3 regions of the Aeromicrobium sp. CF4.19 genome follow, and region 3 is predicted to be linked to each of the others. Evidence: predicted binding sites of a transcription regulator. Region 3 holds the regulator's gene; each other region holds the start of a gene.
The links. Region 3 encodes HrcA, which represses chaperone genes, less so after heat shock. Its sites were predicted from a motif close to TTGGCACTCGNNNNNNNCGAGTGCCAA; they were not measured.

Region 1 (3,271 bases), 250 kb from region 3:
GCGCGAAGGTCGCGCCGCGCACCGTCCACCGGATCCCCGTCCAGGCCTTCTCCTGCCGCACCTGGGGCCACGCCTCGACGATGCCGCGCACGCGGGTGATCCAGTGGTCGGGGACGGGTGCGCGTGTCACGGCCACCAGCCTGCCAGCAGCCACCGACACGCACGAGGGCCCCGCACGCGATGCGTGCGGGGCCCTCGTCAGCGGACGAGCCTCAGAAGCCCATTCCGCCCATGCCACCCATGTCGCCCATGTCCGGGGCGCCGCCGCCGGCGGCGGCAGGCTCCGGCTTGTCGGCGACGACGGCCTCGGTGGTGAGGAACAGCGCCGCGATGGACGCTGCGTTCTGCAGCGCCGAGCGCGTGACCTTGGCCGGGTCGATGATGCCCGCGGCGATGAGGTCGACGTACTCGCCCGTGGCGGCGTTGAGGCCGTGACCCGGCTCGAGACCGGCGACCTTCTCCGCCACGACGCCGCCCTCGAGGCCGGCGTTGATGGCGATCTGCTTCAGCGGGGCCGAGGCAGCGGTGCGCACGATGTTCGCACCGGTGGCCTCGTCACCCTCGAGCTGCAGCTTCTCGAACGCTGCCGCGGTGGCCTGGACGAGTGCCACGCCGCCACCGGCGACGATGCCCTCCTCGACGGCCGCCTTGGCGTTGCGCACGGCGTCCTCGATGCGGTGCTTGCGCTCCTTGAGCTCGACCTCGGTGGCCGCGCCGACCTTGATGACCGCAACGCCGCCGGCCAGCTTGGCCAGGCGCTCCTGCAGCTTCTCGCGGTCGTAGTCGGAGTCGGAGTTCTCGATCTCCGCACGGATCTGCTTGACCCGGCCGGTGATCTGGTCCTGCGACCCGCCACCCTCGACGATGGTGGTCTCGTCCTTGGTCGTGACGACCTTGCGGGCGGTGCCGAGCAGCGACAGGTCGGCGGTGTCGAGCGACAGGCCGACCTCCTCGCTGATGACCTCGCCACCGGTGAGGATGGCGATGTCGGCCAGCATGGCCTTGCGGCGGTCACCGAAGCCGGGGGCCTTGACGGCGACCGACTTGAAGGTGCCGCGCATCTTGTTGACCACCAGCGTCGCGAGGGCCTCGCCCTCGACGTCCTCGGCGATGATGACGAGCGGCTTGCCCGACTGCATGACCTTCTCCAGCACCGGGACCATGTCCTTGACCGTGCTGATCTTGCTGTTGACGATGAGGATGTAGGGATCCTCCAGCACCGTCTCCTGGCGCTCGGCGTCGGTGACGAAGTAGCCCGACAGGTGACCCTTGTCGAAGCGCATGCCCTCGGTCAGCTCGAGGTCCAGCCCGAAGGTGTTGGACTCCTCGACGGTGATGACGCCTTCCTTGCCGACCTTGTCCATCGCCTCGGCGATGACCTCACCGACCGTGGAGTCGGCGGCCGAGATGGACGCGGTGGAGGCGATCTGCTCCTTGGTCTCGACGTCCTTGGCCAGGCCCAGCAGCTGGTTGCTGATGGCCTCGACGGCGACCTCGATGCCCTTCTTCAGGCCCATCGGGTTGGCGCCCGCGGCGACGTTGCGCAGACCCTCGCGCACGAGTGCCTGGGCCAGGACGGTGGCGGTGGTGGTGCCGTCGCCTGCGACGTCGTCGGTCTTCTTGGCGACCTCCTTGACGAGCTCGGCACCGATCTTCTCGTAGGGCTCCTCGAGCTCGATCTCCTTGGCGATGGAGACACCATCGTTGGTGATCGTGGGGGCGCCCCACTTCTTCTCGAGGACGACGTTGCGACCCTTGGGGCCGAGCGTCACCTTGACGGCGTCGGCAAGCTGATTCATGCCGCGCTCGAGGCCGCGACGGGCCTCTTCGTTGAACGCAATGGACTTGGCCATGTGGAACTCTCCGGTTCGACGTGGTGATGGACGGCTCGATGCCCGCGACGGACGAGCGCTGCTGTCGGCGAACCCTTCCCGCCTCGGCTCACGCCCTCATCGAAGCCAGTCCCGATGTCTAGCACTCTCACTATAGGAGTGCTAATCAACCGGCCGCAACGCCGGGGTCCCTGACCTCCTGTGCGGGGTGATCACGGATCACACGCCGGGGCGGTTCGGCAGCCGGCAACAGACCGAGTGCATGCACGGCGCCACTCGCCACGCCAGGCGTCAGATGGCCTGCGTCACGCCCTGCCCTGCGCCACCGTCGTTCACGTCGTCGTCATCTGCGCGACGGGCCGGAGAGCCGGCCCCAGGTGCGGGATCAGCGGGCTGGCTCAGTGCGTCACGACCTCGTGCGCCTCGCGGCCCTTGGGGCCGTCGACGACGTCGAACTCGACGGCCTGGCCGTCCTCGAGGGTCTTGTAGCCGTCGGACTTGATCTTGGACCAGTGGACGAAGACGTCGTCCTGGCCCTCCACCTCGATGAAGCCGTAGCCCTTGTCCGCGTTGAACCACTTGACGGTGCCGTGCACCATGACGAGCTCCCACCTGCCTGAGTCGGGCCGCCCCCTGCCCGGGCGACCCACGCCCATGAGCGTATACGCCGGGCGGCTCCCCGTTCACCGCAGGTTTGCCGGGGGTGACGGTTTACCACGGTCCCTCGGCAAACCGTCACTTCCCGTGGGAGAGATCCCACGGGAAGTGACAAGATTCCGAGGGACCGTGGTAAACCGGCGCCCCTCATCATCCCCGAGAGCTCTTTAGCCTCCCGCGACAGCGGGGCTTCACCCCTCATCACCGTGCGAAAGCGCTCAGCCTCCCGCCACAGCGGGGCTCCGCCCCTCATCATCCCCGAGAGCTCTTCAGCCTCCCGCGACAGCGGGGCTCCGCCCCTCATCATCCCCGAGAGCTCTTCATCCCCCGGCGACAGCGGGGATGATGGAGATCTGGGTCTGGTCGGGGGTCGGGGTGTCCAGACCCTGGGCGAACCGGACGTCCTCCTCGGCCACGTAGACGTTGACGAAGCGACGCAGCGCGCCGTTGTCGTCGACGATCCGGGCCTTGATGCCGGGGTGGTTGGACTCCAGGGAGTCCAGGACCTCGGTCAGGGTGGCGCCCTCGGCGCTGACCTGCGAGGTGTCGTCGGTGTAGCTGCGCAAGATGGTGGGGATGCGAACTGAGACGGACAAGGCTGCTCCTGTTCAGGCGATGCCGGCCGCGGTGAAGGCGGCGTAGGTGGGGGCGATGGTGGCGAACGGACCGACGGTGCCGGACACCGAGTCCAGCGTCTTCAGGCCGTGCCCGGTGTTGATGACCACGGTCTCGGCCTCGAGGTCGAGGTGGCCGGAGGCCGCGAGCTTCTTGAGGACGCCGAG
Region 2 (3,271 bases), 240 kb from region 3:
CCGAGGACGCCGACGTAGAAGTCCAGGGCCTCGTCCTGGTCGAGGACGAACAGTGATGACAAGCGGGTGTGTGTGAGTGGCATGTCCTGAGGCTAGGACGCCGGTGGCGTGGGGCGCTTCTCCGAAATCGACGAGCTCGCCGTGGGGTGCGTCGACGTTGCCGGCCGCTGCCACGCCATCAGGAAGCAGCCAGCGGTCGCAGGCAGCGGTCCGCGTCGACGATGCTCGCTGGGTGACTCACCCACGATGTTCGCGAAGGTCCGGCTGAACGTCCCGAGGCTCGTGAAGCCGACCCGCAGGCAGACCTCGGTGATGGAGCGGACGCGCTCGCTCCGCTTCGCGCTCGGGCGTGCTCGGCGCCGGAGCGCCTCGCTCTGCCGCTCCCTCGTCGCTCCGCTCCTCGTCATGGCTGAGTCGCTCGATCCGTCGGCGCTGCAGGTAGCGGTGCGGCGTCTCGCCGAAGGTCTCGCGGAACTGGCGGACCAGGTGGTCGGGGGACAGGTGGACCGAGGTGGCCAGCGTCGCGAGGTCGAGCGGCTCGCCGTACCGGGCGTCGATGGCGTCGCGGACCCGCAGCATCTCGCGGTGGCGGGTCGGCCGGGCCGACGTCACCGGACCGGATCCACGAGGAAGGCGCGGGCGCCGGGGCCGATGCGGGCGAGCACGATCGTGGCGGTCCGCGTGCCGGTGAGCCGCAGGCGCCGCACGAGCTGCTCGGGGACGACGTCGACACCACGCTTCTTGACCGTCAGGGTGCCGACGTCACGGGCGGCCAGGGCGGCCTTGAGCTGCTTCTCCCGGAACGGCAGCTCCTCGACGACGGTGAAGGAGCGGGCCATCGGGTCGGTCACCGGCTCGTCGGTGGTGACGTAGGCGAGGTGCGGGTCGACGAGCCTGCCGGCGATGCGCTGGGCGAGCTCGCCGACGAGCCCGGCGCGGATCACGGCGTCGTCGGGCTCGTGCAGCCACGCGCCGACATCGCCCACCTCGCCCGGTTCTCCGGAGCCCGTGAGCTCGTGGCCGCCGGGCAGCACTGTCGCGCGGCGGGGTGGGCCGGCGAGCGCGCCACCCCACAGGCAGGCCTCCACGAGGTCACCGCCGTCGCTGACCCACTGCGCTTCCACGCCGTCCGGGACCATGGCGTGGGCGAGGCCGGGCTTGGTCTTCACGACCGCGCCCCGCGCCAGCATCCGCTCGACGTAGGACCACGGCGGCGTCATCTGCTCCGGGTCGAGCACGCGGCCGCGGCCGTCCCGGCGGGCGGGGTCGAGGAAGGGCACCTCGTCGTCGTGCGTGACGACGTCGGCGAGGTCGGCCTCGAGGACCTCGCCGTCGAGGCCGAGCGCGGCAAGGTTCGCCCGGGCGACGGCCGCGCGGACGGGGTCCAGCTCCACCCCGCGCACCCGCAGCCCGGCCCGGGCGAGGGCCACGAGGTCGCCCCCGATGCCGCAGCCGAGGTCGAGGACGGCGACGACGCCGGACGCGGCAAGTCGCTCCGCGCGCAGCGTCGCCACGGGGGCCCGGGTGGCCTGCTCCAGGGCGTCGTGCGTGAAGTACATCCTCGCCGCGTCGTCGCCGAGCTTGGCCCGTGCGAGCCCGCGCAGGTGGTTCTGCGTGACGGCGGCTGCGACGAGCCCCACGTCGTGGTCGCGACGCAGCCGGGTGCCGAGGGCGAGGTCGGACTCGATGCCCGCCCGCTCGTGCACCTCGGCGAGCAGGTCCTGCCCCTCGGGGCCGAGCAGCCGCTCGAACGTCGCCAGGTCCACACCCCCATCCTCCCAGCTGACACCTCCCACGGAGGCTCGCGTGGGGCGGAAGGTTCCCGTAGCGAGGAGCGGAGCGACGAGGAGCGGCAGTTCGAGGCGCCCCGGGAGGTGATGACTCGCCGGGGTCTGGGGGTCCCCGTGGCGAGGAGCGGAGCGACGAGAAGCCGCAGTGCGAGGCGCCCCGGCGCCGAGCACGACTGAGTGCGCAGCGAAGCAAGCACGTCGGCTTAGCACTCCTAGACCCTGAGTGCTAGATTCGGAACTGGCACTCGTCCTAGCCGACTGCCAACCGTGCACGACCCCCGCGACGGCGTGCACACACCCATCGTTCATCTGCCTGAAGGGAGTCGACAGTGTCGACCATCAAGCCGCTCGAGGACCGCGTCGTCGTCAAGACCGTCGAGGCCGAGCAGACCACCGCATCCGGTCTGGTCATCCCGGACACCGCCCAGGAGAAGCCGCAGGAAGGTGAGGTCGTGGCCGTGGGCCCCGGTCGCATCGACGACTCGGGCAACCGCGTCCCCGTCGACGTCTCCACCGGCGACCGTGTCCTGTACAGCAAGTACGGAGGCACCGAGGTCAAGCACGGCGGCGAGGAGTACCTCATCCTCTCCTCGCGCGACCTGCTCGCCGTCGTCTCCTGACGCAGCACCCCGCGGGCCGTCCCCGGAGGACGGCCCGCGGGATCCGCGTCCCTGTGAGCCGGATGCTGCCCGAGGCAGCCACGCTCGCGCCCGCGGCGATGTTCGCCGCCTGAGGCGCGAGGACTCCCCGCCATCGGCGAGCCGCCCCAGGGACGCACCCCCTGAACACCTCTGATCCAGAAGGAACCCAGATGCCCAAGATTCTCGAGTTCGACGAGGACGCGCGCCGCGCCCTCGAGCGCGGCGTCGACAAGCTCGCCGACACCGTCAAGGTCACCCTCGGCCCCAAGGGCCGCTACGTCGTCCTGGACAAGAAGTGGGGCGCCCCCACGATCACCAACGACGGCGTGACCGTCGCCCGTGAGATCGAGCTGGACGACCCGTTCGAGAACCTCGGCGCCCAGCTCGCCAAGGAAGTCGCCACCAAGACCAACGACGTCGCCGGTGACGGCACCACCACCGCCACCGTCCTGGCCCAGGCCATGGTCCACGAGGGCCTGCGCGCCGTGGCCGCCGGCGCCAACCCGGTCGGTCTCAAGAAGGGGATCGAGGCAGCCGTCGAGGCCGTCTCGACCCGCCTGCGCGAGAACGCCCGCGACGTCGACGACATCCAGGACATGACCTCGGTCGCCACCGTCTCCTCGCGTGACGGACGCATCGGCGAGCTCATCGCCGAGGCCTTCGACAAGGTCGGCAAGGACGGCGTCATCACCGTCGAGGAGTCCAACACGCTCGGCACGGGCCTGGACTTCACCGAGGGCATGCAGTTCGACAAGGGCTACCTCTCGCCGTACATGGTGACCGACACCGAGCGCATGGAGTCCGTCCTCGACGACCCGTACATCCTGGTCAACCAGGGCA
Region 3 (3,271 bases):
GGATGCCGAGGCGTCGGTCCGGGCCGGGCGCGAAGTCGTCCACGACGCCCACGAGGTCGTCGACACCGTGCAGCATCTCCACCGCGACGCCCTCGACGCGCAGGTCGTGCCCCCACACCCTCTCGACCAGCTCCGCGTCGTGCTTGCCCTCGACGAGGATCCGGCTCGGGAGCGCCACCGTGGCGCGGTGGTCGGCGACCAGGCGGGATCCGGAGGCAGAGCGGGTCGGGGCGGTCGGGGCCGTCGGCGCGGGAGCCACGAGCACGACGGGTCGACCCTCCAGCAGGAAGCCGGGACCCAGCTCGAACGTCCTGCGCCGTTCGCGTCGGTCCTCCAGGACGAGGGTGCCCAGGTCGCGCTCGACCCGCATGATCTCGCCGCAGAAGCCGCTCGTGGCGTCCTCCACGACGAGCCCCTTCTCGGCCACCTGCTCGCTCGCGCGACCGCGCGGCGGCTCGCGCCAGCCCGAGGCCAGGACGTCCGACCCGTAGCGGTCAGCCATGCAGCACCCCGAGGAGGCGCTGATGGAAGTCCTCCACGTCGGCGCGGGTGACCTCGCCCGAGGAGGTGATGACCCGGGTCCGCTCACTCATCAGGCCGAGGACGAGGTCGACCGCCACCGGCCACTCAGGGCCGACGGCGACGGGCGTCTCGGAGGCGACGAGGTCGCCGAGCGAGACGACGTCCTGCTCCTGCACGACGAGCACCAGCTCGCCCCCCTCGGGGCCGTGGCCCGGGTGCAGCACCTCGACGAACACGTCTCCCAGGTCCCCGGCCCAGACTGCGCTGAGGGTGCCTCCCCGGGACTCGTGCAGGAGCCGGGTGCCGTCGTCGAGCGTCACCTCGCGGGGCCGGTGCACGAGCGTGCGCAGGCTCCCTGCGACGCTCACGTGGTCGTCGGCGACATGGATCTCGGACACGTCGTTAGACTGGCAGTTGGCCCACCCGAGTGCCAGTTGACGCGCGGAGAGGAGATCGCATGAGCGAGCGGCAGCGAGCGAACAAGAGATCTCTCATGCGAGCACGCTCCTACGGTGGTTCTTCTGAGGACGTGCTCGCATGAGCGAGCGGCAGCGAGCGAACAAGAGATCTCTCATGCGAGCACGCTCCTACGGTGGTTCTTCTGAGGACGTGCTCGCATGAGCGCAGACGAACGACGCCTGTCGGTCCTGCGCGCCATCGTGGAGGACTACGTCGCCACCCAGGAGCCCGTCGGTTCGAGGTCCCTCGTCGAGCGGCACCAGCTCGGCGTCTCGCCGGCCACGATCCGCAACGACATGGCGGCCCTGGAGGACGACGGCTACATCGCCCAGCCGCACACCAGCGCCGGGCGCGTCCCCACCGACAAGGGCTACCGGCTCTTCGTGGACAAGCTCTCCTCGGTCAAGGCGCTCTCGACCGCCGAGCGTCGCGCCATCGAGACCTTCCTGACCGGCGCCGTCGACGTCGACGACGTCGTGCAGCGCAGCGTCAAGGTGCTCGCGCAGCTCACCAACCAGGTCGCCATCGTGCAGTACCCGTCGCTCACGCGCTCCACGGTGCGGCACGTGGAGATCGTGGCGCTGGAGAACTCCCGCGTGCTGCTGGTGCTCATCACCTCCAGCGGGCGGGTCGAGCAGCGCATCATCGAGCTCGAGCAGACGCTCGGCGCCGACCTGCTGGTGGACCTGCGTGGCCGGCTCGTCGGGGCCACGGTGGGCCAGCGGCTCCCCGAGGCGTCGCTGCGGCTGGCGGAGATCATCGAGACCTTCGCACCGCGGGACCGTCCGATCATCACGTCGGTCGTCACGACGCTCACGCACGTGCTGACCGGCGAGCGCTCCGACGAGCGCGTCGCCGTGGGCGGCACCGCCAACCTGGCCCGGTTCGGCAGCGACTTCGACGTCACGATCCGGCCGGTGCTGGAGGCGTTGGAGGAGCAGGTGGTGCTGCTCAAGCTGCTCGGCGAGGCCACCTCCGACCCCACCGTGCGCATCGGCACCGAGACCGGCAACGACCAGTTCAGCGGCACCGCCGTGGTCTCGTCGGCCTACGGCTCCCACGACCAGGTGCTCGCGACGCTCGGGACGGTCGGACCCACCCGTATGGACTATCCCGGAACCATCGCCGCCGTCGGCGCGGTCGCCCGCTATGTCGGGCGCATGCTGGCGGACGGCTGAGAGGACCCCAAGCACATGGCACAGGACTACTACGCCCTGCTCGACGTGAGCCGCGAGGCCGGCAACGACGAGCTCAAGAAGGCCTATCGCAAGCTGGCGCGACGGCTGCACCCGGACGTCAACGACGCGCCGGACGCCGCCGACCGCTTCAAGGAGGTCACGAACGCCTACGAGGTGCTCTCCGACCCCCAGAAGCGAGCCGTCTACGACCGCGGCGGCGACCCGCTCTCCTCCGGGGGCATGGGTGGCGGCGGCTTCGGCCAGGGCTTCAGCTTCGACGACATCATGGATGCGTTCTTCGGCCAGGGGGCCGGCGGGCGTGGTGGACCGCGCTCGCGGGTCCAGCGCGGCCAGGACGCTCTGCTGCGGATGACCATCGATCTCGCGGAGGCGGCCTTCGGCGCCACGCACGAGATCAAGGTCGACACGGCCGTCACGTGCGGCACGTGCGACGGTCGCGGTGGCGCCGAGGGCGCCGAGCCGGTCACCTGCGGCACCTGCCACGGGCACGGCGACGTCCAGCACGTGCAGCGCTCGCCGCTGGGCAACATCCGCACCTCCCGGCCCTGCCCGACCTGCCAGGGCTTCGGCTCGGTCATCGCCGACCCGTGCGACGAGTGCGGCGGCGACGGCCGGGTGCGCTCGCGTCGCTCCCTCAGCGTCACCATCCCGCCGGGAGTGGACCAGGGGACCCGCATCCAGATGCCCGGCGAGGGCGAGGTCGGGCCCGGTGGCGGGCCGGCGGGCGACCTGTACCTCGAGATCAACGTCGGTCCGCACGAGGTGTTCACGCGCAGGGGCGATGAGCTGCGCTGCCAGGTGACGGTCCCCATGACGGCGGCTGCGCTGGGCGTGCACGTCGAGCTGCCGACGCTCGAGGCCGACCTGACCGACCACGAGGACGCGAGCGTCGTGGGCCTGGACATCACGCCGGGCACACAGGCGGGTGACCTGATCACCGTGCGCGCCCAAGGTGTTCCGCGGCTGCGGAGCGTCGGTCGCGGCGACCTCGTCGTGGAGGTCGTCGTGGAGACGCCCACCCGCCTGGACGACGAGCAGCGTGAGCTGCTGAAGAAGCTCGCCGCGGTGCGCGACGAGGAGCAGCCCGAGGC

Region 1: the regulator HrcA is predicted to act here: its motif matches at 1,972-1,998, upstream of groL (chaperonin GroEL).
Region 2: the regulator HrcA is predicted to act here: its motif matches at 2,029-2,055, upstream of groES (co-chaperone GroES).

The regions. Positions count from the first base shown of each region.
Region 1 is NZ_JBIMEU010000001.1:447,638-450,908, forward strand. Features, by position in the region: gene ACHAAC_RS02230 (MmcQ/YjbR family DNA-binding protein) at 1-130, opposite strand, end outside; gene groL (chaperonin GroEL) at 213-1,853, opposite strand; gene ACHAAC_RS02240 (cold-shock protein) at 2,231-2,431, opposite strand; gene ACHAAC_RS02245 (MoaD/ThiS family protein) at 2,810-3,085, opposite strand; gene thrC (threonine synthase) at 3,098-3,271, opposite strand, start outside.
Region 2 is NZ_JBIMEU010000001.1:440,197-443,467, reverse strand. Features, by position in the region: gene ACHAAC_RS02205 (VOC family protein) at 1-83, opposite strand, end outside; gene ACHAAC_RS02200 (hypothetical protein) at 93-299, opposite strand; gene ACHAAC_RS02195 (AraC family transcriptional regulator) at 238-612, opposite strand; gene ACHAAC_RS02190 (class I SAM-dependent methyltransferase) at 609-1,766, opposite strand; gene groES (co-chaperone GroES) at 2,120-2,410, shown strand; gene groL (chaperonin GroEL) at 2,602-3,271, shown strand, end outside.
Region 3 is NZ_JBIMEU010000001.1:201,791-205,061, reverse strand. Features, by position in the region: gene ACHAAC_RS01080 (DUF3097 domain-containing protein) at 1-502, opposite strand, end outside; gene ACHAAC_RS01075 (hypothetical protein) at 495-920, opposite strand; gene hrcA (heat-inducible transcriptional repressor HrcA) at 1,140-2,159, shown strand; gene dnaJ (molecular chaperone DnaJ) at 2,175-3,271, shown strand, end outside.